DNA from 3 places in the Streptomyces sp. CA-251247 genome. Region 3 is predicted to be linked to each of the others. Evidence: riboswitches for the same ligand, from Rfam matches in the RefSeq annotation. Region 3 holds a riboswitch; each other region holds the start of a gene.

Region 1 (10,058 bases), 530 kb from region 3:
CGACCTGAAGCTCCTCTCCGGCTCCCTGGACACCCTCGGCAAGGGCGGGATCGCCGTCGCCGAGAAGACCGCGAAGTCCAACGGCTGGAAGACCGGCGACAAGCTTCCCGTGACGGTCGGCGACGACCAGGACGGCGGCAAGTCGGCGACGAAGACGATGACGGTCGGCGCGATCTACCAGGACAACGAGTTCCTCTCGCCGGTCGTGGTGCCCACCTCGCTGGTCGCGCCCTTCGAGCCCAAGCCGTACATCCCCGAGATCTGGGTGAAGACGGACGGCGGCGCGAGCAAGGCCAACGAGCAGGCACTCGTGGACGCGCTCGGTGACAACCCGGCGATGAGCGTCATGGACCGTCAGGACATCCGCAACATGTTCGGCGGCATGATCAACACGATGCTGAACATCATGTACGGGCTGCTCGCCATGGCTCTGCTCATCGCGGTGCTCGGCGTCGTCAACACCCTCGCGATGTCCGTCTTCGAACGCCAGCAGGAGATCGGCATGCTGCGGGCGATCGGCCTGGACCGCGGCAAGGTCAAGCGCATGATCCGCCTGGAGGCGGTGGTCATCTCGCTCTTCGGCGCGGTGATCGGCATCGGACTCGGGACGTTCCTGGCCTGGGCGATCGGCGAGACGATCCGCTCCAGCATCCCGAACTACGCACTGGTCCTGCCGTGGGAGCGGATCGGCATCTTCCTGCTGCTGGCCGGAGTCGTCGGTGTGCTGGCCTCGCTGTGGCCGGCCCGCAGCGCCGCGCGGCTGAACATGCTGACGGCGATCAAGACGGAGTAGCCGCCCGTCCGCACAGGGGCCCCGCGACCGAACCGGTCGCGGGGCCCTTCGCGTATCCCGGTCAGCGCCAGTCGCGGGCGCGCAACGGCAGTCCCGAGTCACCGCTGTGCGGGGTCCGCACGGCAAGGACCTGGTTGACGCCGATCTTGCTGTGCTCGAAGGCGAGGGCGCAGGCGGCCATGTACAGCCGCCAGACGCGCGCCCGTCCGGGCGAGCTGTGACGCACGGCGCGGCGCCAGTCCGCCTCCAGGTTGGCCACCCAGCGGCGCAGGGTCAGGGCGTAGTGCTCGCGGATGGACTCGACGTCCCGTACCTCGAAGCCGGCCAGCTCCAGGGTGGCGACGGTACGGCCGAGGGGGGCGAGCTCGCCGTCCGGGAACACGTACCGGTCGATGAACGGGTCGAGACGGTAGTCGGCCTCGTTGCGCTCCGGGCGGCGCGCGATCTGGTGGTTCAGCAGCCGCCCGCCGGGCCGCAGCAGGGTCAGGAGCTGCTCGGCGTACTCCAGGTAGCGGACCTGGCCGACGTGTTCGGCCATGCCGATGGACGCGATGGCGTCGTACGGACCGTCCCTGACGTCCCGGTAGTCCTGGACGCGGATCTCGATACGGTCGGTGAGGCCGGCCTCGGCGATGCGCTTGCGGGCGTAGGCGGCCTGCTCGCGGGAGAGGGTGATGCCGGTGACCTGGGCGCCGTACTCGCGGGCCGCGTGCATCGCCAGCGAACCCCAGCCGCAGCCCACGTCGAGCAGCCGGTCGCCCTGCTGGAGGGCCAGCTTGCGGCAGACGAGGTCGAGCTTGTCCCGCTGGGCCTCTTCGAGGGTGCCGCCATCGCTCCAGTAGGCGCACGAGTAGACCATGGACGGCCCGAGGACCTGTTCGTAGAAGCCGTTGCCCACGTCGTAGTGGTGGCTGATGGCCTGTCTGTCCCGGCGCCTGGTGTGCAACGGGCCGCTGCGGCGGCGCACTTCCTCGGGCGGCGGGGGCGGCGGCGGCAGGGCCCCGCCGATCCGGAGCAGCGCGCGGGCGGCGGTGCGCAGGCGCGGGTCGCGCACGGGATGGACGGCGGGAGCGAGGTCCTCCTCGCGCTCCCAGATGATGCCGGAGAGGAGATCGAGAGCGGCGTAGAGGTCGCCCTCGACGTCGATCTCCCCGGCCACCCAGGCGCGGGCCAGCCCGAGCTCGCCGGGCCGCCACAGCAGCCGCCGCAGGGCCCGCCGATGCCGTACGACGAGCACGGGCGCGCCCGGCGGCCCGGATTCCGATCCGTCCCAGGCCCGCACGCGGACCGGCAGCGGAAAACCGAGCAGTTCTTCGGCAACGGTGGTCAGCCGCAGTGCGGCGTCGGCCATGGCGAACACCTCCGTGACGGTGGGTCCCAGAAATCCACGTTTCCGAGAACAACCCGACCCTTGTGGGTGCTTCCCGTGACACGCAATGCCCAAGCAAAAGGTGCGGTCCGCACACCCATCAGGCCCCATCGGGCACGGTGTTCGGACCGCCTGAATCCCCCCGGACATGCCGAAGGGCCGCCCGCACCACGGATGGCGGACGGCCCTCAGGGACAGGTACCGCGTCAGGAAGCCTTGGCCTTCTCCGGGGCCGGCGTCGCCGCCGTCACCGCCGGAGCGGGCTTGGCCGCCTCGTAGAACTCCTCGCGCGGCGTCTCGATCGCGCCCAGGGACACGACCTCACGCTTGAGGAACATCGCCAGCGTCCAGTCGGCGAAGACGCGGATCTTGCGGTTCCAGGTCGGCATCGCCATGCCGTGGTAGCCACGGTGCATGTACCACGCCAGCCGGCCCTTGAGCTTGATCTTCACCTTGCCCATGACGATCATCGCGACGCCCTTGTGCAGGCCCAGCCCGGCGACCGCACCCTTGTTGGCGTGGCTGTACTCCTTCTGCGGGAAGCCCCGCATACCGGAGATGACGTTGTCACCGAGGATCTTCGCCTGACGCAGCGCGTGCTGCGCGTTCGGCGGGCACCAGGCGTTCTCCACGCCGGCCTTGCGGGCCGCCATGTCCGGCACCTGGGCGTTGTCGCCCGCGGCCCAGATGTAGTCGGTGCCCTGCACCTGGAGGGTGGTGGCGGTGTCGACGTGGCCGCGCGGGCCGAGCGGGAGGCCGTAGCGCGCGAGCGCCGGGTTCGGCTTCACACCGGCCGTCCACACGATGGTGTTGGAGTCGACCTCGAGGCCGTTCTTCAGCACGACGTGGCCGTCCACGCAGGAGTCCATCGACGTCGAGAGGTAGATCTCGATACCGCGGCCCTCGAGGTGCTCCTTGCCGTACTTGCCCAGCTTCGGGCCGACCTCGGGAAGGATCTTGTCCGCCGCGTCGACGAGGATGAACCGCATGTCCTCGCGCTTGACGCTGGCGTAGTACTTGGACGCGTCCCGCGCCAGGTCCTCGACCTCACCGATGGTCTCCGCGCCGGCGAAGCCGCCGCCCACGAAGACGAAGGTCAACGCCCGGCGGCGGACCTCCTCGTCGGTGGTCGAGTCGGCCTTGTCGAGCTGCTCCAGCACGTGGTTGCGCAGGCCGATGGCCTCCTCGATGCCCTTCATGCCGATGCCCTGCTCGGCGAGGCCGGGGATCGGGAAGGTACGGGAGACCGCGCCGAGCGCGACGACCAGGTAGTCGAACGGCAGCTCGTACGCCTCGCCGACGAGCGGCGAGATCGTGGCGACCTTGCGGTCCTGGTCGATGGTCGTGACCCGCCCGGTGAGCACCTCGGCCTTGGGCAGGACGCGTCGCAGCGGGACGACGACATGCCGGGGCGAGATGCTGCCGGCGGCAGCTTCGGGAAGGAAGGGCTGGTACGTCATGTACGACCGCGGGTCGACGACCGTGACGGTCGCCTCGCCGTAGCGCATCTTCTTCAGAATGCGCCGGGCTGCGTACAGGCCTACGTACCCACCGCCTACTACGAGGATCCGGGGACGCTCCGTGGTGCTCATGCCATCGAGTATCCACCCCCCTCGGAGGGGGTGCTCGTGAGCCCCTTCACAAGGAGTGGACCCACCTCTGCTACACTGCGCGGCCCACGTGATGGAGGTCATGATCCCGAAAGGGAACCGGCCCTCCGTCGGAGTCGTTGTTCACCCCCTGTGAGCTGCCCGCTTGAGCGGGGCCCGAGGTGAACCACCGTCGCGGCCCCGCCGGTCGGCGGCTGTCCGGACCGGCCGGGCCCGCGCCCGGCGAGCCCCCGCCGCCGGGCCTCGACAGCCATTCGGCCCCCTGAAGCGCCCACCAGGGACCATTTCCTTGTGAAGAACTTCACGAAGTTCGTTCGGCGGCGACGGACCAGGCGATCCCGTCCAGGATGTCGTGCTCGCTCACGACCACTTCCCCGGCTCCGATCCGCTCCATGACGGCGAGCAGGACGAGGGCTCCGGCGGCGATGACGTCCACTCTCCCCGGGTGCATCACGGGGATCGCCGCCCGCTCGTCGTGGGTGGACTCCAGGAGCCTGCGCGTCACCTCGGCGACCTTCTCGTAGGAGATCCGCGCGTGGTGGATCGCCGTGGAGTCGTACGCGTCGAGGCCGAGCGCGATGCCCGCGACGGTGGTCACCGAACCGGCGAGACCGACGAGGGTGCCGGCGCCGCTCAGCGGGACGGTCAGCTCCGCGAGATCGAGCGCCGCCTCGATGTCCGCCCGTATGGCGGCGACCTCGGCGGCGGCCGGCGGATCGCTGCGCACATGGCGTTCGGTCAGCCGTACGCAGCCGATGTCGACGGACCGGGCGGCCTCGACGGTGCGCCGGCCGATGACGAACTCGGTGGACCCGCCGCCGATGTCGACGACCAGGCGCTCCTCGTCACCGGCGAGCTCCTTGGTGGCGCCGGTGAAGGAGAACTCCGCCTCCTGGTCACCCGTGATCACCTCGGGCTCGACGCCCAGGATGTCGAGGACGCCCCGGACGAAGTCCCCTCTGTTCTCGGCGTCCCGGGAGGCGGAGGTGGCGACGAAGCGCACCTTCTGCGCACCGTGCTCCTTGATGACGTCCGCGTACTCGCGGCAGGCCGCGAAGGTGCGCTCCAGCGCCTCGGGGGCAAGACGGCCGGTGCGGTCGACGCCCTGACCGAGACGGACGATGGTCATCCGGCGGTCGAGGTCGACGAGTTCGCCGGTGGCGGGGTCCGCGTCGGCGACGAGCAGCCGGATCGAGTTCGTGCCGCAGTCGACGGCGGCGACCCTCGTCATGCCGGGCCGCCGTCGTCGCCGGCGCCCGCTGCGGTGTCCGCCGCCGTGCCCGCGGCCGCCGCGCCCGGCTCGTCCACGATCCCCGCGGAGACGCACGGGCCCTTGCGCCACCACTCCGGCAGCATCGCGATCGCCTCGTCGCCCAGCGGGTTGACCCCCGGGCCCGCCGCCAGCGAGTGGCCCACCAGGACGTGCAGGCACTTCACCCGGTCCGGCATACCGCCCGCGCTCGGGAAGTTCGCCAGGACCTCGATGGCGTCACGGCGCGCGATGTAGTCCTCGTGGGCCGCCCGGTAGGCCGCCGCCAGCTCCGGATCCGTGGCGAGGCGCTCGGTCATCTCCTTCATCACGCCGTTCGCCTCCAGCGTGCCGATCGCCGACGCCGCCCGCGGGCAGGTCAGGTAGTACAGCGTCGGGAACGGGGTGCCGTCCGGAAGCCGGGGCGCCGTCTCGACGACATCGGGCTGCCCGCAGGGACAGCGGTGCGCGATGGCGCGCAGTCCGCGCGGCGGACGCCCGAGCTGCTCCTTGAACGCGGCGATGTCCGCGTCGGTGGGCTCGGTCGGATCGGTGTGGGGAGGAGGGGTTTCCATGCCTGCCTTGGCTCTACGGTTCTACGGTTCTACTGGCGTGCGGTGCCGTCTACCGGCGGTCGGCGGTGTCGACGCCGTCCCAGACGTTGGAGTACCAGGGACGGTCGGCCGCCCCCTCCTCCGTACGGCGCTTCTCCGCGACTTCGGGGTCGATCATGGTGTAGCCGGTCTCGCCCGGCATCACGTAGTGCAGATGCTCGCGGGCCAGCCGCTTGACGTACATGTCGTCCTGGAGGCGCGCCTTCTCGTCGCGCAGCTCCTCGACCTGCTGCTCCGCCTCGGCCATCCGACGCCTCTGCTCGGCCATGTCGGAACGCTGGGAGACGTACTGCCGCATCGGATAGGCGAGGGCGACGACGAGGGAACAGACGATCAGGGCGAGGAACGCCGCACGGCCGGTGAGCCGGGAGCGACGGGCCTGCCGCCGGGTCTGGGAGCGGTAGACACGAGCCGCGGTCTGCTCACCGAGCAGCCGCAGCCTGGTCGCGGTGGAGAACCGATCGCGGTCCTTCGCGGCCATGTCCTGCCTCCCCTGCTAGGGCCTGTCGTTGGTGCCGGGCTCGTGTGCCCCGGCCTGATCCACAACGACAGACCCTACGTGCGCACGTCCCCGGACACGGTACGGGACCGCGGCCGGGGACGTGTGGACGACTTGCTAGCCGCTAGGACCTGGACACGACCTAGCCCTTGAAGCGGGGGAAGGCGCTGCGGCCGGCGTACACCGCGGCGTCGTCGAGGATCTCCTCGATGCGCAGCAGCTGGTTGTACTTGGCGACGCGCTCGGAGCGGGCCGGGGCGCCGGTCTTGATCTGGCCGCAGTTGGTGGCGACGGCGAGGTCGGCGATGGTGACGTCCTCGGTCTCACCGGAGCGGTGGGACATCATGCACTTGAAACCGTTGCGCTGGGCCAGCTCGACGGCGTCCAGGGTCTCGGTCAGCGAACCGATCTGGTTGACCTTGACCAGCAGGGCGTTGGCGGAGCCCTCCTCGATACCGCGGGCGAGGCGCTCGGGGTTGGTGACGAACAGGTCGTCGCCGACGATCTGGACCTTGCTGCCCAGCTTGTCGTGCAGGACCTTCCAGCCGGCCCAGTCGTCCTCGAACAGCGGGTCCTCGATGGAGACCAGCGGGTAGGAGGCGACGAGCTCCTCGTAGTACTCGGTCATCTCGGCGGCCGAGCGGGACTTGCCCTCGAACTCGTACGCGCCGTCCTTGTAGAACTCGGACGCGGCGACGTCGAGCGCGAGCGCGATGTCCTTGCCGGGGGCGTAGCCGGCTTCCTTGATGGCCTCGAGGATCAGGTCCAGGGCGGCGCGGTTGGAGTCGAGGTTCGGCGCGAAGCCGCCCTCGTCACCGAGACCGGTGGACAGGCCCTTGGTCTTCAGCACCTTCTTCAGGGTGTGGTAGACCTCGGCGCCCCAGCGCAGGGCCTCGGAGAAGGACTCCGCGCCGATCGGGGCGATCATGAACTCCTGGATGTCCACATTGGAGTCGGCGTGCGAGCCGCCGTTCAGGATGTTCATCATCGGAACGGGCAGCAGGTGCGCGTTCGGGCCGCCCAGGTAGCGGAAGAGCGGCAGGTCGGAGGCCTCGGAGGCGGCGTGGGCCACGGCGAGGGAGACGCCGAGGATGGCGTTGGCGCCGAGCGAGGACTTGTCCGGGGTGGCGTCCAGGTCGAACATCGCCTGGTCGATCAGGCGCTGCTCGGTGGCGTCATAGCCGACGAGCTCGGGGCCGATCTGCTCGATGACGGCGAGGACGGCCTTCTCGACACCCTTGCCCTGGTAGCGGTTCTGGTCACCGTCGCGGAGCTCGAGAGCCTCGAACGCACCGGTGGATGCGCCGGACGGAACTGCAGCACGACCCGTGCTGCCGTCGTCGAGGCCAACCTCGACCTCGACCGTGGGGTTGCCTCGGGAGTCCAGGATTTCCCGGGCTACGACGACGTCGATGGACGGCACGAGCATCTCCTTCTGGGATGTGACGCTTGGAGTGCAGGGTCTCATTGGCCTTGCGGCACGAGCCTAACCGGCGGCGGGGCATCAGCCGCCCGATGCCCGCCTCCTGGGACGAAAAAGGGCATGAACAGCGGGTGCTGGGGACAAAACGCCCCCAATCTACCCATGGGTAACAGAGAGAACCCCGGCCCGGCGCGTACGGGGGATGCGCTCCGGACCGGGGTGGTCTGTGTCCCGGGGGTGCGGGCCGGCGCAGGTGCGCCGGCCCGGGTGGGTCAGCTCAGGTGGAGCTGCTGGCCCGGGTGGATCACGTCGGCGTCGGTGACGACGCCCTTGTTCAGCTCGAACAGCTTCTCCCAGCCGCCCTTGACCTTCTCGGCCTTGGCGATCTTGCTGAGCGTGTCACCGGCCTTGACCTTGTACTCGCCGTCGCCCTTCTTGAAGGACTTGGCGGCCGGCTTCGAGGACTTCGCCGGGGCGGGGGCCTCGGCGCGCTCGGAGCGGGTGGTCGGGGCCTCGGCACGCTGCTGCGGCTGGGCCTCCTGCGCGGAGCCGGCGTCGTTGGCGGCGTTGGACAGGTTCACGCCGCAGTTCGGCCATGCACCCTTGCCCTGGCCCGCGAGGACCTTCTCGGCTATCTGGATCTGCTGCGCCTTCGAGGCCTGGTCGGCGGTCGAGGCGAACTGGGTACCGCCGTAGGCGGCCCAGGTGGAGGCGGAGAACTGCAGGCCGCCGTAGTACCCGTTACCCGTGTTGATCGACCAGTTGCCGCCGGCCTCGCACTGCGCGACCTGGTCCCACTCGGACGTGGTCGCGGCGGAGGCGGTGGTGGCGCCGAGCAGCGGGGCGGCGACAGCCGCACCGGTGATGCCGGCGAGCGTGGCGATACGGGTGGCCTTGGACGGGCGACGGTGCTTGGCCTTGCCGGAAAACAGCATGGAACATCTCTCTCACCGACGCCTACGAGGTGAGCTGTCGGGTTCGGGCCAAGTGAGTTGCCCGGCCGCGCAGTCGTGCGCACGGCTCCACCCCAAGCCGGTACCCGCAGTTCATCTTCAACTGCCGGGGCCGGCGCTTACCTTGGTTCCCCCGCTCCTGCCTACGGCGCATACGCGTCGACTACTCCCCCGACCGACGGCAGGATTCGGCGTGACGGTCAGCGGTGCCCGCGATGGCGAGCGGTTCAGACCGTAAACACAGAGCTCCCCGATGTTCAAAGACGAACATCGGGGAGAAAACGCCCATCCCGCCCCTCCGGAACCGTGCGTTTCTGCAGGTCGAGGGCGGAATGCCCCGTTCCGCCGGGCAAGATGGGCGAGTTGCGGCAAAGAGACCCTTGTCTCAGTTGCACGATTTGGACAAAGGCGCCTGTACTGCCCCTACTTCGGGTCGAGCTCCAGGCTCTGGCCAGGCAGGATCAGGTCGGGGTCGTCACCGACGGTCTCCGCGTTCGCCTTGTAGAGGGAACTCCAGCCTCCCGGCAGCTTCTGCGCGGCCGCGATGGCCGACAGGGAGTCGCCCGGGCGGACGGTGTACGAACCGGGCGTGGCGTCCGCGCCGTTCGTCTCGGCCGGCTTGCCGGCCTCATCGGCCGCACCCTCGCCGTCGCGTGCCGCATCGTCATCGCGCGAGGCATGGCGCCCCGCTTCGCGCTCATTGTCCGTATTGCCCGGCCCGGTCGTTCCGGTCGCCCCGGTCGACTCCGGCTCCGTCGGCTCGGCGGCGGGTTCGCCGCGGTGCTTGCCGGTGGCGCTGCCGCTGTCACCGGTCCCGCTGTTGCCGATGCCCTGCGTCGGGGCCGGCGCGGGCTCGGCCGTCTCGGAGGGCGAGGCGGACTTCGAGGGCGCCAGCGAGGCGAGGGGGTTGTCGGACGTCGCCGGCGCGCTCTGCTCCCCGGAGGGGGAGGCTCCCGGGTCGACACCGGTGCCGGTGCCGTCCTGCGTCAGCCCGGCGATGCCCGCGCAGGTCGCCCACGCCTCGGGGCCCTGGGCCTCCAGGACCTTCTCGGCGACGGCTATCTGCTGGGAGCGGCTGGCGAGGTCGGCCCGGTCCGCGTAGTCCGTGCCACCGAAGTCCTCCCACGTCTCCTGGGCGAACTGCAGACCGCCGTAGTAGCCGTTGTCCATGTCGGCACTCCACTGGCCGCCGCTCTCGCAGGCCGCGACGCGGTCCCAGGTGGCGGCGTCGGCGGCGGAGGCCGAACCCGCACCGAGAAGGGGGATCGCGATGGCCGATCCCGTCACCCCTGCCGCGACAACGATGGCCGGAGCCTGACGGGGACGACGGTGACGACCTTGGCCGGAAAGCATGCGGGTGCCCTTCGAGTGACTACAGATAACAACTGATGTCTTCTGAGACGACCGTGAAAGTAGCCGGATTCGATCGTGTGTCACAAGTCGATGCAGCGGAGATCACGTGAAAGTCACAGTCTTGACGGATCGTCAGCTGTGCCCAGGTGTGAACTCAACGGGCAGACTTCGCAATCCACGCATAATGAGACCCCC
Region 2 (10,058 bases), 1.1 Mb from region 3:
ACTCGATCTTCCGGGTGCAGGACGGCGACGCGGTCTTCTCGCCGCGGCTGGCCGGCTTCGTGCTCGACGCCTTCGCCTCGACCGACGCACCGCCGGTCGACGAGGACCTCGACCGCCTCACCCAGCGCGAGCGCGAGGTGCTGCGCCTGATCGCGCGGGGCTACGCGTACAAGGAGATCGCCAAGCAGCTCTTCATCTCGGTCAAGACGGTGGAGTCCCATGTCTCCGCCGTCCTGCGCAAACTCCAGCTGTCGAACCGTCACGAACTGACCCGGTGGGCGACAGCGCGACGACTCGTCTGACGGTCGTTGTGAGGTAATCGGTACATAGCCGGGCAACCGCCGGTGCCGAGTTCACCTCTAGCTGTACGTGATGAATCTGACGGGGAACACCTTCTTCGTGATCACGATCGTTCTGGTCGTGATCGCCGTGCTGCTGCCGCTGCTGCTGTGGAGCCGGCTGCGCGGACCCGCGGTCGTGCGGGGCGCGTGCCGGCTGTTCATGGTGGTCTTCGCGCAGGCCACGGCCGTTCTCATGGTCTTCGTGTCGGTGAACAACTCCAACGGCCTCTACGGCAGCTGGGACGATCTGCTCGGCACGTCCAACCATGTGAACAACGCGGTCGACCTCGGGCCCAGCGGGACCGGGGGCCGCCAGATCGCCGCGTTGCCGAAGGTGCGCCAGACCTTCGAGAAGGTCGACGAGCCGGGCCTCGGCAACGGCCTGCGCCGCACCTACCTCAAGGGCGCGGTCTCCGGCGTGGAAGGCGAGGTGTACGTCTGGCTGCCGCCGCAGTACGACGACCCCGCGTACCGCGACAAGCAGTTCCCCGTCGTCGAGCTGCTCGCCGGCTTCCCCGGTTCCTCGAAGAGCTGGTTCCGCGCCATGAAGGTGCAGTCCCGGATCCAGCCGCTGATCGAGTCGGGCGTCGTGGCACCCTTCATCCTCGTCTCGCCGCGCACGATGCTGCTCGGCGACAAGGACACCGGGTACGCGAACGTCCCAGGCACGGTCAACGCGGACAGCTGGCTGACCGTGGACGTGCGCAAGATGGTCGCCGACAACTTCCGGGCCTCCCTGGCCCCCACGAGCTGGGCGATAGCCGGCTACTCCGCCGGTGGCCACGGCGCGGCCAAGCTGGCCCTCGCCCACCCGGACCGCTACTCCGCCGCGGTGAGCCTGTCCGGCTACAGCGACCCGGCGGCGGAGAAGACCTCCATCACCGGCGCGGACCCGCAGCTGCGCCGCGAGAACGACGTCCTGAACATCCTCATGGCCGCGAAGACACCGCCCCGGGTCTCCCTGCTGGCCACGGGAGAGGGCGCGGACGGCTACCTTCCGGGCCTCGCGCTCCGTGACGCGGCGAAGCCCCCGACGACGGTCGAGGTCAGGCCGACGGTGGGCGGCCACATCACACGGGTGTGGGGTGCGGAACTGCCGTACGCCTTCCGGTGGTTGACGCGGGAGATGCATCTGGAGGACGGGACGCCGGGGGAGGGCGGCCCGGGCGGGGGCGCCGGGCGGCAGGACCGTCCGGAGCCGGAGGGGGCAGAGGTGGACGAACCGTCGGGGGCGGGCGGGGGGATACTGGAGTGAGAGCGGGCGCTGGTGGGTGAGGGCTCCCATGGCGCACGCTCGTGCGGGAGGCCCTGACGACGGGCGCTCGTCGATGGCCGGCCCCTACGACGGGCGCGTCGCCCCCGCGAACGGCATGTCGTCGATCGAGGCGACCCGGACCGGTGCGCCCGGGCGCGGCGCGTGGATCATCTGGCCGCCGCCGATGTAGAGGCCCACATGGCTGATGCCCGAGTAGAAGAACACCAGGTCGCCCGGGGCCAGTTCGGCCTGTGACACCCGTCGGCCCGCGTTGATCTGGGTGTAGGTGGTCCGGGGGAGCGAGACGCCGGCCGAGCGCCAGGCCGCCTGGGTGAGGCCGGAGCAGTCGAAGGAGGACGGGCCGGTCGCTCCCCAGACGTACGGCTTGCCGAGCGCCCCGTAGGCGTAGGCGACGGCCTGGGCGGCGCGGGCGTCGGGGGCCCGCAGAGCGCCGCGGGGGGCCGTGGAGCGGTCGGCGCGCGCGGTGGACGCGGAGTCCCCGTGCCCGGACCCTTCCTCGTACGAAGCGCGCTGTTCGGCCGTGAGCCGGTCCAGCATCCGCTCGGCGGCCGAGAGTTTGCTCCGCACGGTCGCCTTGTGCCGGGCCAGTTCCGCCTGCCGGTCCTTCAGGCTCTCCATCCGCTCGCCCGCCTGCGCCCGCAGCCGGCCGATCTCCACCAGCTGCTGGTGCACCCCGGCGATCGCGGCGGCCTGCCGCTCACCCGTGCGTTCGGCGAGGGCGGCCCGCTCCAGGTACTCGTCAGGGTCGGAGGTGAGCGCCAGTTGAAGAGCCGGGTCGATGCTTCCGGCGCGGTACTGGGCGGTGGCGATCGAACCGAGCGCGTTGCGGGAGGAATTGAGGCGGTCGGTCCTGCGGGCGGCCTCGTCGCGCAGCCGGTCCACCGATGCACGCGCCGCCGCGGTCCGCTCCTTGGCCCCGTTGTACTCCTCCGTGGCAACCTCCGCCTCCTGGTACAGCTTGTCCGCCTTGTCCTTGACCTGGGCCGGCGTGAGAGCGGGTTCCGCGTGCCCGACTCCGTCGAAGGCGGTCGCGGACGCCGCTCCTGCGAGCGCGAGGGTGGCGGCGGTACGGGCGGCGGGCCCGGAGAGGAGATGCTGCTTGGGTTTCCGGTGCGCGGCCACGGGTGCGTGTACGTCCTTCCGTCATCCCTGCGGGTCCGGGTCCGGCGGCGGCCCGCACAGGGGAGCGGTCCGCCGCCGGATCTCTCGGCGTGACGGCCGACTGCCGCCCGGTGCTGCGGCGGCGGTGGGGAGTCGGTCATCTGAGGCAGGACGCTAAACCTGGGGGTCACGGCAGGGAGAGGCAAGGACCGAATGTGCCCGAAGGTGGACATCCCGCTGCGCCTTCTGCAAGCCGGTCCCGCCCGGTCACGACCTTTCTCGACGCCGGTGTGACCGATGTGCCGAATGAGGCTCACCCGGCCTGAAGGGGGTGATATGGCGGGAGTTAGGCTCCGCCGCATGGACGTACTCATCAATGTCTTCGTCGCCCTGCACATCATCGGCATCGCGTCCCTGCTGGGCGGCTTCCTCACGCAGATGAAGGCGATGGCCGAGGGAACGGCGCGCTTCAGCCCGGCGATGCTGCACGGCGCGCTGACGATGCTCGTCACGGGTGTGGCGCTGGTGGGCCTCAACCAGGCGGACGACCAGACGGTGAACAACCTCAAGATCGGCATCAAGCTGGCGGTGCTGGTGGTGATCCTGGGGCTGGTCTACGTCAAGCGGGACGAGGAGTCGGTGGAGAAGCCGCTGTTCGCCGCGGTGGGCGGGCTGACGGTCGCGAACATCTTCATCGCCACGCTGTGGACGTGAGCGCGCTGCACCGGACCTGAGAACGCCCCGGGCCGTGGGCACTCCGGGCAGCAGAACGCCCGGGCACCCTCGGGCCCGGGCGTCCGGTGTGCGGCCGGCTCAGGCCGGGCGAACGCTGCCGTGGATCGGCATGTAGAAGATCGACTCCTCGCGGACGTTCGCCCCCGGCTTCGGGGCGTGGATCATCTTGCCGTCACCGATGTAGATGCCCACGTGGCTGATGTCGTCGTAGAAGAAGACCAGGTCCCCCGGGAGCAGGTCCTTCGTCTCGACCCGCTTGCCGGTCTTCACCTGGTCCCAGGTGGTGCGCGGCAGGCTCACGCCCGCGGTCTTCCAGGCGGCCTGCGTCAGCCCCGAGCAGTCGTACGAGCTGGGTCCGGCCGCGCCCCAGACGTACGGCTTGCCGATCTGGGCGCGCGCGAAGTCCAGGACCTTGGCGGCCTTGGCGGTGGAGGTGCCGTCGGACGAGCCGGAGCCCGTGCCGGCCCCGGGCGCGGTGCCCGTGCCGCCGCCCTGGTTCTGTTCGCGCTCCTTCTCCCGGCGCTGCCGCTCGGCCTCGGCCTTCGCCTCCTGCTCGGCCTTCTGCTCGGCCTTGCGGCGGGCCTCGTCCGCCTTCTTGCGCTCGATCGCGGCCAGTCGCGCCTTCTCCTCGGCGGTCAGCCTCGACAGCAGCTCGCGTGCCTCGGCGAGCTTCGCCTGCACATCCTGCTTGCTGGTGCGCAGCGCCCGCTGCGACCGGGTGAGGGACTCCAGGCTCTCGGTCGCCGCGGCCCGCTGCTTGGCGGCGGCTGCCCGCTGGGTCTCGTAGTCGGCGATCACATCCCGCTGACGGTCCGTCATGCGGTCCATCAGCTGGGTCTGGTCGAAGTACTGCTGGGGGCTGTCCGCGAACAGCAGCGCGGCGGTCGGGGCGACCGCGCCCGTGCGGTACTGCGCGGCCGCGTAGTTGCCGAGCACCTGGCGGGACTCGTTCAGCTTCTCCGTGCGCTGCGCGTTCTCGTCGAGGAGCTTGCCGACCTGCTGCCGCTTCTCCTCCGTCGCCTCTTTCGCCTGGTTGTACTTCTGCGTCTCGGTGCCGGCCTGCCGGTACAGGTCATCGACCTTCTTCTGCACCTCTTCGACCGACGGCTTCGGGTCGCTCGGCGCCGCGTTGGCGCTCTGCGTCGACAGCAGCGTGACGGATGCGAGGGCTGCCGTCGTGAAACCGACGGCGGGGGAGGTCTTCACGGTTCGACTTCGCGTTTTGCGATGCGACGCCAAGGCCGACATCTCCTTCTTCCGTTGACCGCCTACCGGGTTAGCTGTCGGGTTCGGGCGGAACGGAAGATCGCCCTACGGACCGTGCTGGTGCGGGTCCGATTCACCCCGGTTGTGCATGGTGGGTCCCCGGTTCCGAACTTCTCTGGGAAAAGCCCGAATTCGGCGCTGACTGCCCGTTTGGCGTGGATCGCCGCGGGGGACGGGCTGCCTGATCGAGCACGCTAGCCAACTCGTGTGGCTCCTGTGAAGGTTGATGTTCGATATGCCCGATACATTTTCGTGACCTTATCGATCGGGCGGTCGACATGCTCGCGAGATGACGCAATGCGTTCGAAAAGGTGCAGAGTGTTGCCGGAGTCGTGCGGGATTGGGTGCATCGGTGCTACGGGACCGGGCGTACGGCGTCGAACGCGTCGCGTTGTCCCGGCGCTCCGGCCGGGTCACCGCGGCCCTCGGGCCGTGCCGCGGGGGCCGTATGGCAATGCGGCCGCGAGCTGTCAGTGCCGCGGCCTAGACTCGTAGAGCGATGAGCAGCCTCTTTGACGACAGCTTCCTGGCGAACCTCCAGCACACCTCGGAGGAGCCCCCGCCGCACCCCGAGGAGCCCGGAGACGGGCCCGGAGAGGAGATCCCGGACGATCTCTTCCAGGGCGCGTTCGACGTGCCCCCGGCCCGGGACGCCTACCACGGCAACGGCGCCCCGCGCACGATCGTGGACCCCGCCGCCCTGCTGGACGGACTGAACGAACAGCAGCGCGCCGCCGTGGTCCACACCGGATCGCCGCTGCTCATCGTGGCCGGCGCCGGTTCCGGCAAGACCCGCGTGCTCACGCACCGGATCGCCCATCTGCTGGGGACGCGCAGCGTCCACCCCGGCCAGATACTGGCGATCACCTTCACCAACAAGGCCGCCGGCGAGATGAAGGAGCGCGTCGAGCAGCTGGTCGGCCCGCGCGCCAACGCCATGTGGGTCATGACCTTCCACAGCGCCTGCGTCCGCATCCTGCGCCGGGAGTCCAAGAAGCTCGGCTTCACCTCGTCGTTCTCGATCTACGACGCGGCCGACTCCAAGCGGCTCATGGCGCTCGTCTGCCGTGATCTCGATCTCGACCCCAAGAAGTTCCCGCCGAAGGCCTTCAGCGCCAAGATCTCGAACCTCAAGAACGAGCTGATCGACGAGGAGAGCTACGCCGACCAGGTCGGCGGGGGCAGCGAGGCCGAGGGCTCCGGGGGAGGCTTCGACAAGACGCTGGCCGAGGCGTACCGGATGTACCAGGCGCGGCTGCGCGAGGCCAACGCCCTGGACTTCGACGACATCATCATGACCACCGTCCATCTGCTCCAGGCGTTCCCGGACGTCGCCGAGCACTACCAGCGGCGCTTCCGCCATGTGCTGGTGGACGAGTACCAGGACACCAACCACGCTCAGTACACGCTCGTACGCGAGCTGGTGGGCACCGGGCAGGAGGACCTGCCCCCCGCCGAGCTGTGCGTCGTCGGCGACGCCGACCAGTCGATCTACGCCTTCCGCGGCGCGACCATCCGCAACATCCTCCAGTTCGAGGAGGACTACCCGGACGCGAAGACGATCCTGCTGGAGCAGAACTACCGCTCGACCCAGACGATCCTCTCCGCCGCCAACGCCGTCATCGAGCGCAACGAGAGCCGCCGTCCCAAGAACCTGTGGACGAACGCCGGCGCGGGAGCCCGGATCACCGGCTATGTGGCCGACACCGAGCACGACGAGGCCCAGTTCGTCGCCGACGAGATCGACCGGCTCACGGACGCGGGCGACGCCAAAGCCGGTGACGTCGCCGTCTTCTACCGGACGAACGCACAGTCCCGGGTCTTCGAAGAGATCTTCATCCGGGTCGGCCTGCCCTACAAGGTCGTCGGCGGAGTCCGCTTCTACGAGCGCAAGGAGGTCCGGGACGTCCTGGCCTACCTGCGCGTCCTCGCCAACCCCGAGGACAACGTCCCGCTGCGCCGCATCCTCAACGTCCCCAAGCGCGGCATCGGCGACCGTGCCGAGGCGATGATCGACGCGCTCGCCCTGCGCGAGAAGATCACCTTCCCGCAGGCGCTGCGACGGGTGGACGAGGCGTACGGCATGGCGGCCCGCTCGGCCAACGCCGTCAAGCGGTTCAACGTGCTGATGGAGGAGCTGCGTACGGTCGTCGAATCGGGCGCCGGACCGGCCACCGTCCTCGAAGCCGTCCTGGAGCGGACCGGCTATCTCGCCGAACTGCAGGCCTCGACCGACCCGCAGGACGAGACACGGATCGAGAACCTCCAGGAACTGGCAGCGGTGGCGCTGGAGTTCGAGCAGGAGCGGGCCGAGGAGGAGGGTGCGGGCACCCTCGCCGAGTTCCTGGAGAAGGTCGCGCTCGTCGCCGACTCCGACCAGATCCCCGACGAGGACGAGGACGGCTCCGGAGTCATCACCCTGATGACGCTGCACACCGCCAAGGGCCTCGAGTTCCCGGTGGTGTTCCTGACCGGCATGGAGGACGGCGTCTTCCCGCACATGCGCGCGCTCGGCCAGGCCAAGGAACTGGAGGAGGAGCGCCGGCTGGCGTACGTCGGCATCACGCGGGCCCGCGAGCGCCTCTATCTGACGCGCTCCTCCATGCGCAGCGCCTGGGGGCAGCCCTCGTACAACCCGCCGTCGCGGTTCCTCGAGGAGATCCCGGGACAGCACCTGGACTGGAAGCGCACCGGCCCGATGGCAGCGCCCGCCGGACCGACCGCGGGTATCGCCTCGTCGCTGTCGTCGTCGCGCTCACGGTCGGGCGGCGGGGCGTCGGGGTTCGCCACCAGGCGGACGACCGACAAGCCGGTGATCTCGCTGGCGGTCGGCGATCGTGTGACCCACGACCAGTTCGGCCTGGGGACCGTCACCGAGGTGAAGGGGTCGGGCGCCGACGCACAGGCGACGATCGACTTCGGCGACGCCAAGCCGAAGCGGCTGCTGCTGAGGTACGCACCGGTGCAGAAGCTCTAGCAGCAAGCAGGGGTGCCGGCCGGCCGCGACGAGCGCGGCCGGCAGACGGCTGCGTGGAGACGTGCGGGTGACCGTGTCCGGCTGATGTACGGGCTACGGCGGGGTCGGGCTACGCGGGGTCGAGGCCGTGGCTGCGCAGCCACGGCAGCGGGTCGATCGCCGCGCCGCCGCCGGGCCGGACCTCGAAGTGGAGGTGCGGGCCGGTGGAGTTGCCGGAATTGCCGGAGTACGCGATGACGTCACCGGCCTTGACCGAGCCGGACCGGATCTTGGTGGTGCTCAAGTGGCAGTACCAGGTCTCGGTGCCGTCCGCCGCGGTCACGATGGCCATGTTGCCGTAGGCGCTGTTGTACTGCGTACGGACGGTGCCGTCGGTCGCTGCCATCACCTCGGTGCCGTACGACACCGGGAAGTCGATGCCCGAGTGCAGGGACATCCAGTTGACGCCCGCCTGGCCGTAGTAGGCGCTGAGGCCGCCCTGCTTCACGGGAAGAACGAACTTGGGGCGCAGCGCCTCGAGACGCTTGGCCTCCTCCAGCCGCTTCTTGCGATCCGCTTCCTGGCGCGCCTTGAGGTCGAGGCGTTCCTGGGTGCGGGAGGCGCGGTCGCCGAAGTCGCGGGCATCGGCGCTGAGCGCGGCCAGCTGCGTGTCCATCTTGTTGTTCGCGGCGGCCGGCTTGACCGAGGCCGGATCGGCAGCAGCCAGGTTCTGGGTGCCGCCCTCCTTGGTCTCGCCGCCGCTGAGGCCGCTGACCGAAGCGGCGGCGATGCCCGCGACGCCCATCACACAGGCGGAGGGCACGGCGACGGTGAGCAGTGCGGAACGCTTGGCCGGAGTGCGGCGGCGGCCGCGGCTGCCGCCGGACCGGCGGACGGGGCGCGGCGTGACCGGGGTGGCACCGATGAGCGCGGGCTCGAGCTCCGGCTCGTCCCCCGGCGCCTCGACGGAGTCGGCGTCCACGGCCGTGCTGTCGTCGGTGTGCTGCTCGGTCTCGTGGTCGGTGTCGAACTCGGACCCGTACGCGGTGTCGTACTCCGACGCGTACTGCGTGTCCGGGACGTTCTCGACGGCGGAGTCGTAGCCGGGCGTGGCCTCGGGCTCGTACTGCTCCGCGTACTCCTGCGTGTGGTCCGGGGTGTACTCACCGGAGAACTCCGGCAGCAGTTCGGTGCCGAACTCCTGCTCAGGCGTGAACTGTTGCGGTACGACGGCTTCCGCGCCCGTGTTCCAGGCAGTGGCGTCGTAGGTGCCGGTCTCGTAACCCGGCACTGCCCACTGACCGGTGGCTTCGTACGAGAAGGTGGCGGCGGCCGTCTCGAACTGGCCTGTCTGCGCACCCTGGTTCCACGCGGAGGCGTCCCACTGACCGGTGGTGTCGTACTGGCCGCTCGGGTCGTAGGGAACCCCGGCCTGAACCCCGGCGTCGTACTGCGCGGTGGTGTCGTACTGGCCCGTCATGTCGTACTGACCGGCGGTGGCGTACTGGCCGGTGGCGTCGTACTGGCCGGTGGCCTCGGTGAACTGCTGGGCCTGCTCTGCCTGGTGCTGCGCGCCGTACACGTCGTAACCGGCGGTGCCTGCCTGGTGCGACCCGGTGTCCCACTGGGACGAGTCGTACTGACCGCTGTGTCCGGCCTCGTGCCCCGGAAGCGCACCGAAGAGCGGGTCGGTTTCAAAGCTGCCGGAGGGGTACCCGTCATATCCGACGTACCCGGCGTGGGCGTGCTGGTCGTTCACCAACTTCTCTCTCGCCTCGGCAGCAGGACCTGTGTTCAGGGGCCACGGTGGAGTCAGGTCCCGGAGCGAACGCAGTGGCGGCGACTGTACCCGGCGGTATGCGACGGCGACAATCTTCCGCAGGTTTTAGGCAATCAGGAAAAGGGCATTCGGCCGTGTTTCGGCGGACTGTGGGCAGAGCTTTGGCCCTACGTTCGAAAAACGTTCGACAATCCGTAACCGCTGGGGCCGTGACTCAGGCAACCGAAACGGCTCCGGACGCGTCCGCCGGCGATGTGCTCGTCTCGAGTGCCTGCCGGATTCCGGCGGCGACGGCAGGGTGGACCGGCAGGGCGAGATGGCCGATTCCACTGACTTGCACGTTCTGGGCGATGAGGTCCGGATGGTCCACACAGGCCGTCTCGACGGGAACCATCAGCTGGTCCAGGTCGCTCCAGAAACTCACGAAGCGCGTACGGCAGCCCGGCGCGGGGCGGCGCAGCTCCTCGATCACGACCGAGCCGGGGCGCATCTGCCGCACGATCGGGTGGGCGCTGGCGAGCGGGGCGACGGTCGTGCCGGAATGCGGGGTGCCGAGCGTGACGAGGGTGCGGACCCGCTGGTCGCCACCGAGACACTGCACGT
Region 3 (10,058 bases):
CCGCAGGGGATCGGCGCAAGACCCGGGTACTCGATGCATCGCAGCTGTACGCCGCCGACCCCGAGGAGTCGAGCCCGGAGGGCCCCCGGACCCGCCGCCGCACAAGAACCCGAGGCTCAAGCACGCAGGCCCCGCCCCAGGAAACCCGACGCCGCACACGAACCCGCCGCCCCAAGGCCCAGGCCCCCAGGGACCCGCACCGCCCAACAACCCGCACCGCGTAAAATCACCCTCACTGTGTCTGAGTCCCAAGAACCCGCCCCCCAGCCCATCCGCGACCGCCGCGCCCCCCGGTTCCCCGATGGGCCCACTCCCGACCCCGCCGGGTCGCACCACGAGCGGCGCATTCGCAGTTTTCAGCCGCGGCGCAGTCGTGTCACCGCCGGGCAGGGCGATGCTCTCCAGCGGCTCTGGCCCATCTGGGGCTTCGACATCGACGGGCACCGCGTCCTCGACCTGGAGGCCATGTTCGACGGGCTGCCCGTCGTCCTCGAGATCGGCTTCGGCATGGGCGAGGCCACCGCCCAGATGGCAGCCGCCGACCCCACCACCGGCATCCTCGCCGTCGACGTCCACACCCCCGGCCAGGGCAACCTCCTCGCCCTCGCCGAGCGCAACGGCCTCTCCAACATCCGGGTCGCCAACGGCGACGCGATCATCCTCCTCCGCGAGATGCTCGCCCCCCGCTCGCTCGACGGTCTGCGCGTCTACTTCCCCGACCCCTGGCCCAAGAAGCGGCACCACAAGCGCCGCCTGATCCAGCCCGAGTTCCTCAGCCTCGTCGCCGGCTCGCTGAAGCCCGGCGCTGTCGTGCACTGCGCCACGGACTGGGAGTCGTACGCGGAGCAGATGCTCGAGGTGCTCTCGGCCCATCCGGACTTCGAGAACACCCAGGAGCACGGCGGTTTCGCGCCACGCCCCGACTCCCGGCCGCTCACGCGGTTCGAGGGCCAGGGCATCGACAAGGGCCACAAGGTGCACGACCTGCTGTTCCGCCGCACCGCAGGAGCCTGACTCCGGCGAACGGCGGCGTGCGCCGGACGAAACGCCGGACGAAACGCCGACAGAACGGCGGCGCGCGCCCGGCGCGCAGCCACCCGCCCCGGCCAAGGGCAGCCAACCCCCACGCGCCGTCGCCCGTTGTCGGTGTCCCTCGTTAGGGTCAGTGGGTGTCCGAGTCGTCGCCCCCGCAGCACCATCCACCGCACCCCGCGGTCCCGGCGTTCGAGCAGCAGCGTGTCGACGAGCTGCTCGCCGCTGTACCGGAGCGTGCCCGGTGGCGCTACAAGCCCCGCCGTGTCTCCCGGTTCTGGCACAGCAAGGCCGTCCGGGCAGGGGTGCTGATCACGCTCCTCGCCCTCTCGGGCCTCGTCATCCTGTCGCTCGTACGGGAGCAGACCGGCACCCAGGGCTTCCTGGTCGGCCTCGGCCTGGCGACCCTGCCGGTGCCTCTGCTCACCGCCGCGTTCCGCTGGCTGGACCGGGTCGAGCCGGGCCCCTGGCGGAATCTCCTGTTCGCCTTCGCCTGGGGCGCGTTCGCCGCCGCCCTCGTGGCGATCATCGCCAACACCTTCGCGACGCAATGGATAGCCACCGCCACAGCGGACCCCACGGGCGCGGACACGCTGGGCGCGACGGTCATCGCGCCGGTCGTCGAGGAGAGCGCGAAGGCCGCGGCGATCCTGCTGCTCTTCCGCTTCCGCAGACAGGACTTCCGCGGCATCGTCGACGGCGTCGTGGCCGCCGGGTTCACCGCGACGGGCTTCGCGTTCACCGAGAACATCCTCTATCTGGGCAACGCCTTCGGCGAGGACCAGCAGATGGGCTTCTCCGGGATCGCCTCGGTGACCGCGGCGACGTTCTTCGTACGGATCGTCATGTCCCCGTTCGCGCACCCGCTCTTCACGGTGCTGACCGGTATCGGCTTCGGCGTCGCCGCGCTGGCCTCACGGCGCATGCGCGTCCGGCGCATCGTGCTGCCGCTGCTCGGACTCGCGCTGGCGATGGGCATGCACGCGCTGTGGAACGGCTCGACGTCCCTGTTCGGCCCGTGGGGCTTCTATCTCGTGTACGGAGCGTTCATGGTGCCCGTCTTCGGGCTGCTGACCTGGCTCACGATATGGAGCCGGCAACGGGAACTGCGGACGATAGCCGCCGAGTTGCCGGCCTACGCCGCGGCCGGCTGGCTGTCGGCGGACCAGCCGCCCGCGCTGTCGTCGATGCGGGCGCGCACCCTCGCCCGGGATGTGGCCCGGCGCATGCACGGGCCGACCGCGGCGCACGCGGTGTCGGAGTACCAGCACTTCGCGACCTCGCTGGCGTTCCTGCGCCACCGGGCCCACCGGGGCGCGGCGGACCCGGACTTCGTGGAGCGCGAGCAGGAGCTGCTGCACCACCTGTGGCAGCGCAGGGACGTGGCGGCGCCGGCGCTGACGTACGCGGCACGGGCCACCGGGCGGGTGCACGCGCCGCCTCCGCACCGCGACTACGGCGCGTACAACCCGTACCGGACCTGACCGCGCACCGGTAGGCGCCGGAATCCCGCCCGCAACCCTGAGAACCGAGTGCAACAAAAACCGGCAGTCCTGGCGTCGGGGGGTGAGCGCCAGGACTGCCGGGGACCGAGATTCGCGGGAACGGTCCCGCAGGATCAGGGAGTCAGGCCCTTGTCCCGCAGCCAGGCCATCGGGTCCAAGCCCGAGCCGCCGGGGGTGTGGACCTCGAGGTGCAGGTGCGCGCCCGTCACATTGCCCGTGGCGCCGACGCGGCCGATCGTCTCGCCCGTCGCCACCTTCTGGCCGGCGCTCGCGGTCATCGACGACAGGTGCGCGTACCAGACCTCGGTGCCGTCCTCGAGTTCGAGAACGATGCGGTAGCCGTACGAGCCGGACCAGCCCGCCGACTTCACGGTGCCGTTGTGAACGGCCTTGGCGGGCGTACCCGTCGGGGCGGCGAAGTCCAGGCCGGTGTGCTGGCCCGAGGACCACAGGGAGCCGGACTCGCCGTACGTGGAAGTGATCGTGTACGAGGAGGTGGGGAGCGAGTAGCTCTTGGCCAGCTGCGCGAGACGCGCGGCCTCCGCCTTGGCCTTCGCCTCCTCCTCGGCCTTCTTCTTCGCGGCGGCGACCTTCGCTGCCGCCTCTTCCGCCTTCTTCTTCGCCGCGGCCTCGGCCTTGTCCGCCGCGGCCTTCGCGGCTGCCGCCTTGGCCGAGGCGACCGCCTTGGCCTCCTGCTGCTCGGCCTGCTGGAGGATGCGGGAGCGCAGCGCCTCGCCGGCGCCGCCCTGGTCGCTGTCGGAGGCGGTGTCGGCGTAGGCGATGCCCATCGCCGAGTACGTGGCCGCCTCGTCCACGACCTCCGAGGAGTCGTCGGACATGAAAGAACCGACGCCGGGAAGAGACTTGGCGTCGGGCAGATTGTCCGAGAGCGCGTCGGGAAGGGATATGGAGACCGCGGGTTTGTCCTGCGCGGTCGCGATGCCGCCCGCGCCGACCGCGGCGATCACGCCGACGCCGAGCACGGTGGAGCTTCGGGCAAGTCCGCCGCGCTGCTTGGCGACACGGTGCCGACCGCGCACCGGACGGACGGAGTCCTCGGTGGGGTTCCACTCTTCGAGGGACCGCTCCGCGCCCTCCGCACCGAAGAAGTCATTGGCGAAGGGTGCTTCTGGGGCAGGCCTGTTGGACGCCACTGAGGCGTGCTCCTTTCCTTCCTTCTCGCCTACCGGGTTAGCTGACGGGTTCGGAGCAGGAAGGTCTCCTACGAGCGCCACCCGCCGCGGAAGTCGCGGTGGAAGGTGCCCGATTCACCCCAAGGATTGGTTCCCCGGTTCCCTTGCGGAATTCGGCGCACGCGCACGGCGCCGTCCTGACGACGGCTGGGACGACCGCGCTGCGTTATCGAACGTTAATAGACGCGAGGACCGTATTCCAAGCTGTTCCGGGTGATCGTTAACGACTTCCCACGGGACCAATCGGGACACAAGCGGCCGGATTCGGGCGACTTGATCGCCCTTCGGGTGTCGTCACATTACTGACGGGTCGTCAAATGGTATGCGGAGGGGGATCTTCCCACTACGCAGCGTGCACGGGTGCCCGAGCGGGCCGAGCAGACGAGACACCCGGGAGGGTCCGCGAGTGCCCGAGACCGCCCACACGGCTCATCCGGGCGAGCCCACCGAGCCGTTCCGCGGCCCACGCACACGGCTCATCCGGCGCAGGCCCACCGACAGTTCCGCGGTCCACCGCCCGACTCGCACAGCCTCATGCGGCGAGACACCCGAGACGGTGACGCGGAGCCCGGGCGCCCCTCACGCGGGCGGCACGACCGGCACCGTCCTACGGCGCTCCGGCTGCCCCTCCGCCGGCCGGGCGACTGCCAGCAGCGCCATGTCGTCCTTCGAGCCGCCGCCGGTGTACCGGCGCACGTCGTCGACGAGCGCGTCGAGCAGTTCGTCGGGCCCGGGAAAAAGCCGTCCGGAGAGCCGCGCGCCGGGATCGTAGAACTCACCGGCCGCGTTGCGCGCCTCGCTGACACCGTCCGTGTAGAGCAGCAACGTCGCCCCCGTCGGCAGCGGATACTCCACCGCCTGGTCCGGCCAGGCCTCCAGGTCGCCCATGCCCAGCGGCAGCGCGGCCCTCGACGGCTCCAGGAATTCCAGGTCGCCGTTGGCGTACAGGATGATGGGTTCCGGGTGGCCACGGTTCACCAGCCGGACGATTCCGGCGCCGCGCGGGATCTCCCCCAGTACGGCGGTGGTAAAGCCCTCGACCGCGTCCAGGCTGTCCCGGCGCGTGCCCTCGCGCGCCAGCGCCCGCTCCAGGCGCTGGGCGACGCCCTCCAGAGAGCTCTCCTGTTCGGCCGCCTCCCGGAACGCGCCGATGACGACGGCCACCGTCTCGACGGCCTCCAGCCCCTTGCCGCGTACGTCGCCGACCACCAGCCGCACCCCGAAGGCCGTCTCCTGCACGGCGAACAGGTCGCCGCCGATGAACGCGTCGGCGAGCGCGGCCTCGTACCGTGCCGCGACGTGCAGCCCGCCGATCCGGTCGGCGGGCGTGGGCAGCACGGCACGCTGCGCGGTCTCGGCGATGACCCGGGCGGAGGCGAGCCGCTCCCCGCTCCGTCTGACGACGGTGTTGATGAGCAGCGCGAGTCCGGAGACGGTGATGAGCGTGAAGACCTCGGTGTACGCCGTGACCTCGTCGGCGGTCTGGTTGTAGAAGTGCAGCCCCAGTACCGCGAGGGTCGCCGTGATACCCGTCACCAGCGTGGTGAGCCAGGAGAAGAACGGAGCGGCGACCAGCGGGGCGGCGGCGAACAGCGGCACGGCCGTGAACTGCGCCGGAGTCGCCAGGTCGAAGACCAGCCCACCGATGATCATCAGCGTGGGCAGGGCGCGGAGGAAGCGGCGGGCGCCGTACACGCGACTCTGCTGGAACTGCGCCAACGGTGCTCTCCTCCCCGGTCCGCCCACGGCTGCGGACGGTACCGCGCCCTACCCAGGCTGTCCGGAGCCGCGCCGCTGAGCGACTCTCCGTCGGCCAACCGGGCGAAACGCGGGCCCGCAGACGGGGAAACAACAGCGGCCCGGCACTCGAGACGAGTGCCGGGCCGCTGTTTCAGTAGCGGGGACAGGATTTGAACCTGCGACCTCTGGGTTATGAGCCCAGCGAGCTACCGAGCTGCTCCACCCCGCGTCGGTAAACACCACTCTACGCCATCCGGAGCAAGATCAACTCCAATTGATGGCGCCCCCGCTCTGTCGCTCACGTTTCCGGTGGGTCACCATCTCGCGCATGAGGGGGAAACAGTCCGTGCCGACGAACGTACGTCCGCCGATCGTCCGCCCGCTCGTGCATCGAAGAGTCCGCCCGCTCGTGCGTCGAAGGGGCGGCCCGCTCGTCCGGGCCGCCGCCGCGCTGATGGCGCCCGCGATCGGCCTGGCCGCGTACATGCTCCAGCCCGGCGCGCCGGACGACAGGCTGGCGGGCGCACTGGCGAACAGCCCCCTCCCCCGCGCCCAGCTGCTGGTCATCGATCCCCCCGGCGGCTTCGAGACGGAACCGGGCAGCGGCCGTCTCGACGCGGACTTCCGTCTCCACTACAGCGCGGGCGGGCGGCCCGGCTCCGTCCCCGGCTTCGACTACGAGGTCACCGTGCGGCCCGACGCGGGCTGCCCCGAGGAACTCCCCGGCCAGATCGTCTGCCTGGACGCCGGGGACGGTTTCACCGTCGTCAAGCAGCGTCACGTCGACGGCACGGTGTCCCACTACGTCGTCCAGCGCCGCGGCACCCTGCTGCTGCGGGCGCGCACCGCCCCCGGCCTGGACGTGGAACGGCTGCGCAGCACCCTCGCCGCCGCCCGCCCCGCGACCGACGAGGAACTGGTGAGAGCGTTGCCCGGCCGCTGACCAGCGGCTGAGGACCCAGCAACTGGGGGCCGGCAGCGGAGACCGGCGGGGCCGACACTGATCACTCGTCGGTGAGGTGCCGCTCCCCGTACACCTTCATCGCGTCGCGGACCAGGACGGCGGTCCCCTCGCCGTGCCGGTCGTACGCGGCGGTGAAGCGCGGATCCGCCACGTACATCTCGCCGAGACCGATGAAGTACGACTTCGAGGGCGTCGCGGTCGTCGACAGCCAGGCGTACTGCCGCGCGGTGATCGCCTGCACCTCGTCACTCTCGGCGGACCGGCCGTCCCGGAGCGCCTGGGCGAAGGCCTGGGCGATGGAGACCTGCTCGTCCTGGAAGGCGCGCTTCTCCTCGTCGCTGAGCGAGCGCCACCAGCGGTCGCCCGTCTCGTACGCGTCCCGGCCCCAGCGCTCGGTCACCTCCTGCTCGTACTGCGTGTGGTCGAAGCCGTCGAACACTTCCTCGGCCATGAGTTCTTCCCCTCTCTCGGTCTTGTGGAGAGTGGTCCGCACCGAGGCGATCTGCCGCCCGATGCGTTCGCGTTCCTGCTCCAGGAGGCGCAGATGAGCCCGCAGCGCGGCGCCCGTGTCCCGTTGCCCTTCGAGCACCTCGGCGATCGCGGGCAGACCGAGACCGAGCTCGCGGAGCAGCAGGATCCGCTGCAGCCGCACGAGCGCGTCCGGTCCGTAATAGCGATAGCCGTTGCTGCCCACCCGGGTGGGCACGAGCAGACCGAGCTCGCCGTAGTGCCGCAGCGTGCGGCTCGTCGTCCCGGCGCGCCGGGCAATCTCCTGGATCGACCACTCCATGACTCAGACGCTAAATCTTGACGCTGCGTAAAGGTCAAGCGGCGTTTTCGGCAGCGAGTGGGCCGGTGGTCGTCCGTTATGGGCCGGAGCGCGGGTCAGGGCAGCAGCCGGGACGCCCGGGCCCGGAGATAGCGCGCCTCGGGGATGCTCAGCGTGCGCTGGGCGGCCAGCTGGTAGGCGGCGCGAGCACCCTCGACGTCCCCGGCCTTCTCCAGCAGATGCGCGCGTACGGCGTCCAGCCGGTGGTGGCCCGCCAACCCGTCCTCCAGCCCGTCGAGCTCCGCGAGCCCGGCCTCGGGCCCGTGCACCATCGCGACGGCGACGGCCCGCCCGAGCTCGGCCATCGGCTCCGGAGCCAGCCGTACGACCAGGTCGTACAGTGCGAGGATCTGCGGCCAGTCCGTGTCCTCGGCGCTCACGGCCTCGTCGTGCAGCGCCGCGATCGCCGCCTGAAGCTGGTACACCCCGGCCGGCCCCTGCCCCAGCGCCTCCTCCACCAGCGCCGATCCCTCGTCGATCGCCGCGCGGTCCCAGAGCCCGCGGTCCTGCTCGTCGAGCGGGATCAGCTCCCCGCCCGGCCCGGTCCGCGCGGAGCTGCGGGCGTCGGTGAGCAGCATCAGCGCCAGCAGACCGGTGACCGCACCCTCCTGCGGCAGCAGACGGCGTATGGCCCGGGTGAGCCGGATCGCCTCACGGGCCAGGTCGGCGCGGTGCAGCGCCCTGCCGGACGTCGCCGTGTAGCCCTCGTTGAAGATCAGATACAGGACCTGCAGCACGGCGGCGAGCCGCCGGTCACGGTCCTCGGGGCCCGGCTGCCGGAACGGCAGGCCCCGGACCCTCTGCTTGGCCCGGCTCACCCGCTGCGCCATCGTCGCCTCCGGCACCAGATGCGCGCGGGCGATCTCGGCGGTGGTCAGACCGCCCACGGCTCGCAGCGTCAGGGCGATCTGCGCGGCGGGCGTGAGTTCGGGATGGCAGCAGAGAAAGAGGAGAGTGAGGGTGTCGTCCTCGACGGGCGCACGGCTCTCCCCGGGGGCCGGAGCGGTGAAGGCGTCGCGGGGCATGAGGGTCGCGACCGTCTCCTCGCGACGGCGCCGGGCCTCCTCGCTGCGCAGCTGGTCCGTCAGCCGGCGCGAGGCGACCCTGATCAGCCAGCCGCGAGGGTTGTCCGGGATGCCGGAGTCCGGCCACTGCTCGGCGGCCGCGAGGAGGGCTTCCTGCACCGCGTCCTCGGCCAGGTCGAAGTGCCCGTAACGGCGTACCAACGCGCCGAGGACCTGCGGCGCGTGCCGGCGCAGCAGGTCCTCGACAGCGGTCGTACGGCTCAACATTCGCCTCCGGCGGCGTCCTGGATGGGCCGGATGACGACGGGGTATTCGGTCGATCCCTCGGGAGCCGGGCACTGCGCGACGCGTGCCGCGATCTCGGTGACCCGCTCGAGGCTCTCGCAGTCCAGGACCCAGTACCCGGCGAGGACCTCCTTGGTCTCGCCGTAGGGCCCGTCCGTGATGACCGGGCGGCCGTCCTTGCCGGCGGCCACCGTCCGGGTCTTCGCGGGCTCGGTGAGCCCCTGCGCGTCCACGAGTTCACCGGACTCGGCGAGGTCGTTGTTGATCGCCCCCATGAACTCGAACATCGCCTGCATGTCCTTCTCGCTCCACGCGGGGCTCTGCGCGGAAGGCTTGCCGGACATGGACTCGTAGTCGGCCTGCGTGCCCTGGACCATCACCAGATACTTCATGACTCGCTCCCTCGGATGCGCGGTCACCCTCGTGGGCAACTCTCACAGGGGACGTCGGAGCCGGTGAAGGGTTCTCGACACCTCGCGGAAGAATCCCGGGAAATCTTTTCGGGACCACCCGGCCGGGCGCCTGGCCGGGCGTCCGGCGCCGAGGAGGACTGCCGGCCGACGAGGACCGCCGGGCCGCCGACCGCCGCGTGCTGCCGGAGCGCCGGTGTTACTGGACGGCGCCCAGCACCCCGGTCACGGGGGCCACGACTCCGGTGAGCTGACCCAGCTGGCTGAGCTGGTCGAGCTGGTTCAGGGACGGTGCTCCGCCGCCCGCCTGCTCGGCGGTGTGTCCCGAGGCGTGAGCACCGGAGGCGGCCATGGCGGTGGCGCCGGCGGCGATGGCAACGGCGGTGAGGATGCGCTGTGTCTTCGTCATGCCGGGACAACGGCCGAGGGGACGCGGGGTCACGGGGACGGCTCCCGGATGACCCGCACCGACGACCTCGCTTGGGCCCGCACCGACGAAAACAGCGCCCCTGTACGAGGACTCGGGCCGACTATGGCGTGTTCTGGACCGTCCCCGGACCCGCTCCCCCGAGATCCTCTAAGGGTCCACCGGCGTGAGAGCCCACGCATCGACCTGATTGGGGGACGCATGGCCTGGTATCCGAACGCCACGAAGTACGAGCTTCAGCCCGAGTCCGACAGTCAACCCGCCATCCGGCCCACGCAGTTCATCCTGCACAGCATCGCGGCGCCCTGGACGGCGAAGCGGGTGTACGAATACTGGCGGGACAGCACCGACCTCGAAAGTCATTTCGGGCTCGGTTACGCCGGCGACCTCGGCCAGTTCATCGGCACGGAGACCCGGGCCGACGCCAACTATCAGGCCAACCGGCGCCCCGACGGAACCGGCGCGGTCTCCATCGAGACGGCGAGCAACACCAGTGCCACCGACCGGTGGACGGACGAACAGGTCGAGCGGCTGATCCGGCTGGGGGCGTGGCTGCACCACCGCCACGGCATCCCGCTGCGGATCTGCCGCACCCACGACGACCCCGGCTACGGCTACCACCGGCTGCACGAGGAATGGGCGGTCGGC

What was found. A riboswitch is a leader RNA that binds a small molecule or an ion and turns the genes downstream of it on or off. The one in region 3 is predicted to bind cyclic di-AMP.
Region 1: another riboswitch for cyclic di-AMP. It lies ahead of ACQPWZ_RS14800 (transglycosylase family protein); the one in region 3 lies ahead of ACQPWZ_RS17095 (M23 family metallopeptidase).
Region 2: another riboswitch for cyclic di-AMP. It lies ahead of ACQPWZ_RS22075 (NlpC/P60 family protein); the one in region 3 lies ahead of ACQPWZ_RS17095 (M23 family metallopeptidase).

Annotation. Positions count from the first base shown of each region.
Region 1 covers NZ_CP191861.1:3,377,859-3,387,916, forward strand. The annotation lists gene ACQPWZ_RS14765 (ABC transporter permease) at 1-793, shown strand, start outside; gene ACQPWZ_RS14770 (cyclopropane-fatty-acyl-phospholipid synthase family protein) at 855-2,144, opposite strand; gene ACQPWZ_RS14775 (NAD(P)/FAD-dependent oxidoreductase) at 2,369-3,754, opposite strand; gene ACQPWZ_RS14780 (exopolyphosphatase) at 4,074-5,003, opposite strand; gene ACQPWZ_RS14785 (DUF501 domain-containing protein) at 5,000-5,596, opposite strand; gene ACQPWZ_RS14790 (FtsB family cell division protein) at 5,646-6,116, opposite strand; gene eno (phosphopyruvate hydratase) at 6,277-7,563, opposite strand; gene ACQPWZ_RS14800 (transglycosylase family protein) at 7,830-8,492, opposite strand; cyclic di-AMP (ydaO/yuaA leader) riboswitch at 8,497-8,671, opposite strand; gene ACQPWZ_RS14805 (transglycosylase family protein) at 8,934-9,863, opposite strand; gene ACQPWZ_RS14810 (cytochrome P450 family protein) at 9,996-10,058, opposite strand, start outside.
Region 2 covers NZ_CP191861.1:4,965,860-4,975,917, forward strand. The annotation lists gene ACQPWZ_RS22055 (response regulator transcription factor) at 1-302, shown strand, start outside; gene ACQPWZ_RS22060 (alpha/beta hydrolase) at 373-1,596, shown strand; gene ACQPWZ_RS22065 (NlpC/P60 family protein) at 1,681-2,739, opposite strand; gene ACQPWZ_RS22070 (hypothetical protein) at 3,079-3,432, shown strand; gene ACQPWZ_RS22075 (NlpC/P60 family protein) at 3,532-4,701, opposite strand; cyclic di-AMP (ydaO/yuaA leader) riboswitch at 4,704-4,867, opposite strand; gene pcrA (DNA helicase PcrA) at 5,219-7,696, shown strand; gene ACQPWZ_RS22085 (M23 family metallopeptidase) at 7,806-9,434, opposite strand; gene ACQPWZ_RS22090 (esterase/lipase family protein) at 9,670-10,058, opposite strand, start outside.
Region 3 covers NZ_CP191861.1:3,905,614-3,915,671, forward strand. The annotation lists gene trmB (tRNA (guanosine(46)-N7)-methyltransferase TrmB) at 238-1,014, shown strand; gene ACQPWZ_RS17090 (PrsW family intramembrane metalloprotease) at 1,170-2,516, shown strand; gene ACQPWZ_RS17095 (M23 family metallopeptidase) at 2,651-3,691, opposite strand; cyclic di-AMP (ydaO/yuaA leader) riboswitch at 3,703-3,859, opposite strand; gene ACQPWZ_RS17100 (PP2C family protein-serine/threonine phosphatase) at 4,310-5,449, opposite strand; tRNA gene ACQPWZ_RS17105 (tRNA-Met) at 5,626-5,699, opposite strand; gene ACQPWZ_RS17110 (hypothetical protein) at 5,817-6,413, shown strand; gene ACQPWZ_RS17115 (MerR family transcriptional regulator) at 6,475-7,224, opposite strand; gene ACQPWZ_RS17120 (RNA polymerase sigma factor) at 7,320-8,552, opposite strand; gene ACQPWZ_RS17125 (YciI family protein) at 8,549-8,965, opposite strand; gene ACQPWZ_RS17130 (hypothetical protein) at 9,183-9,392, opposite strand; gene ACQPWZ_RS17135 (peptidoglycan recognition protein family protein) at 9,612-10,058, shown strand, end outside.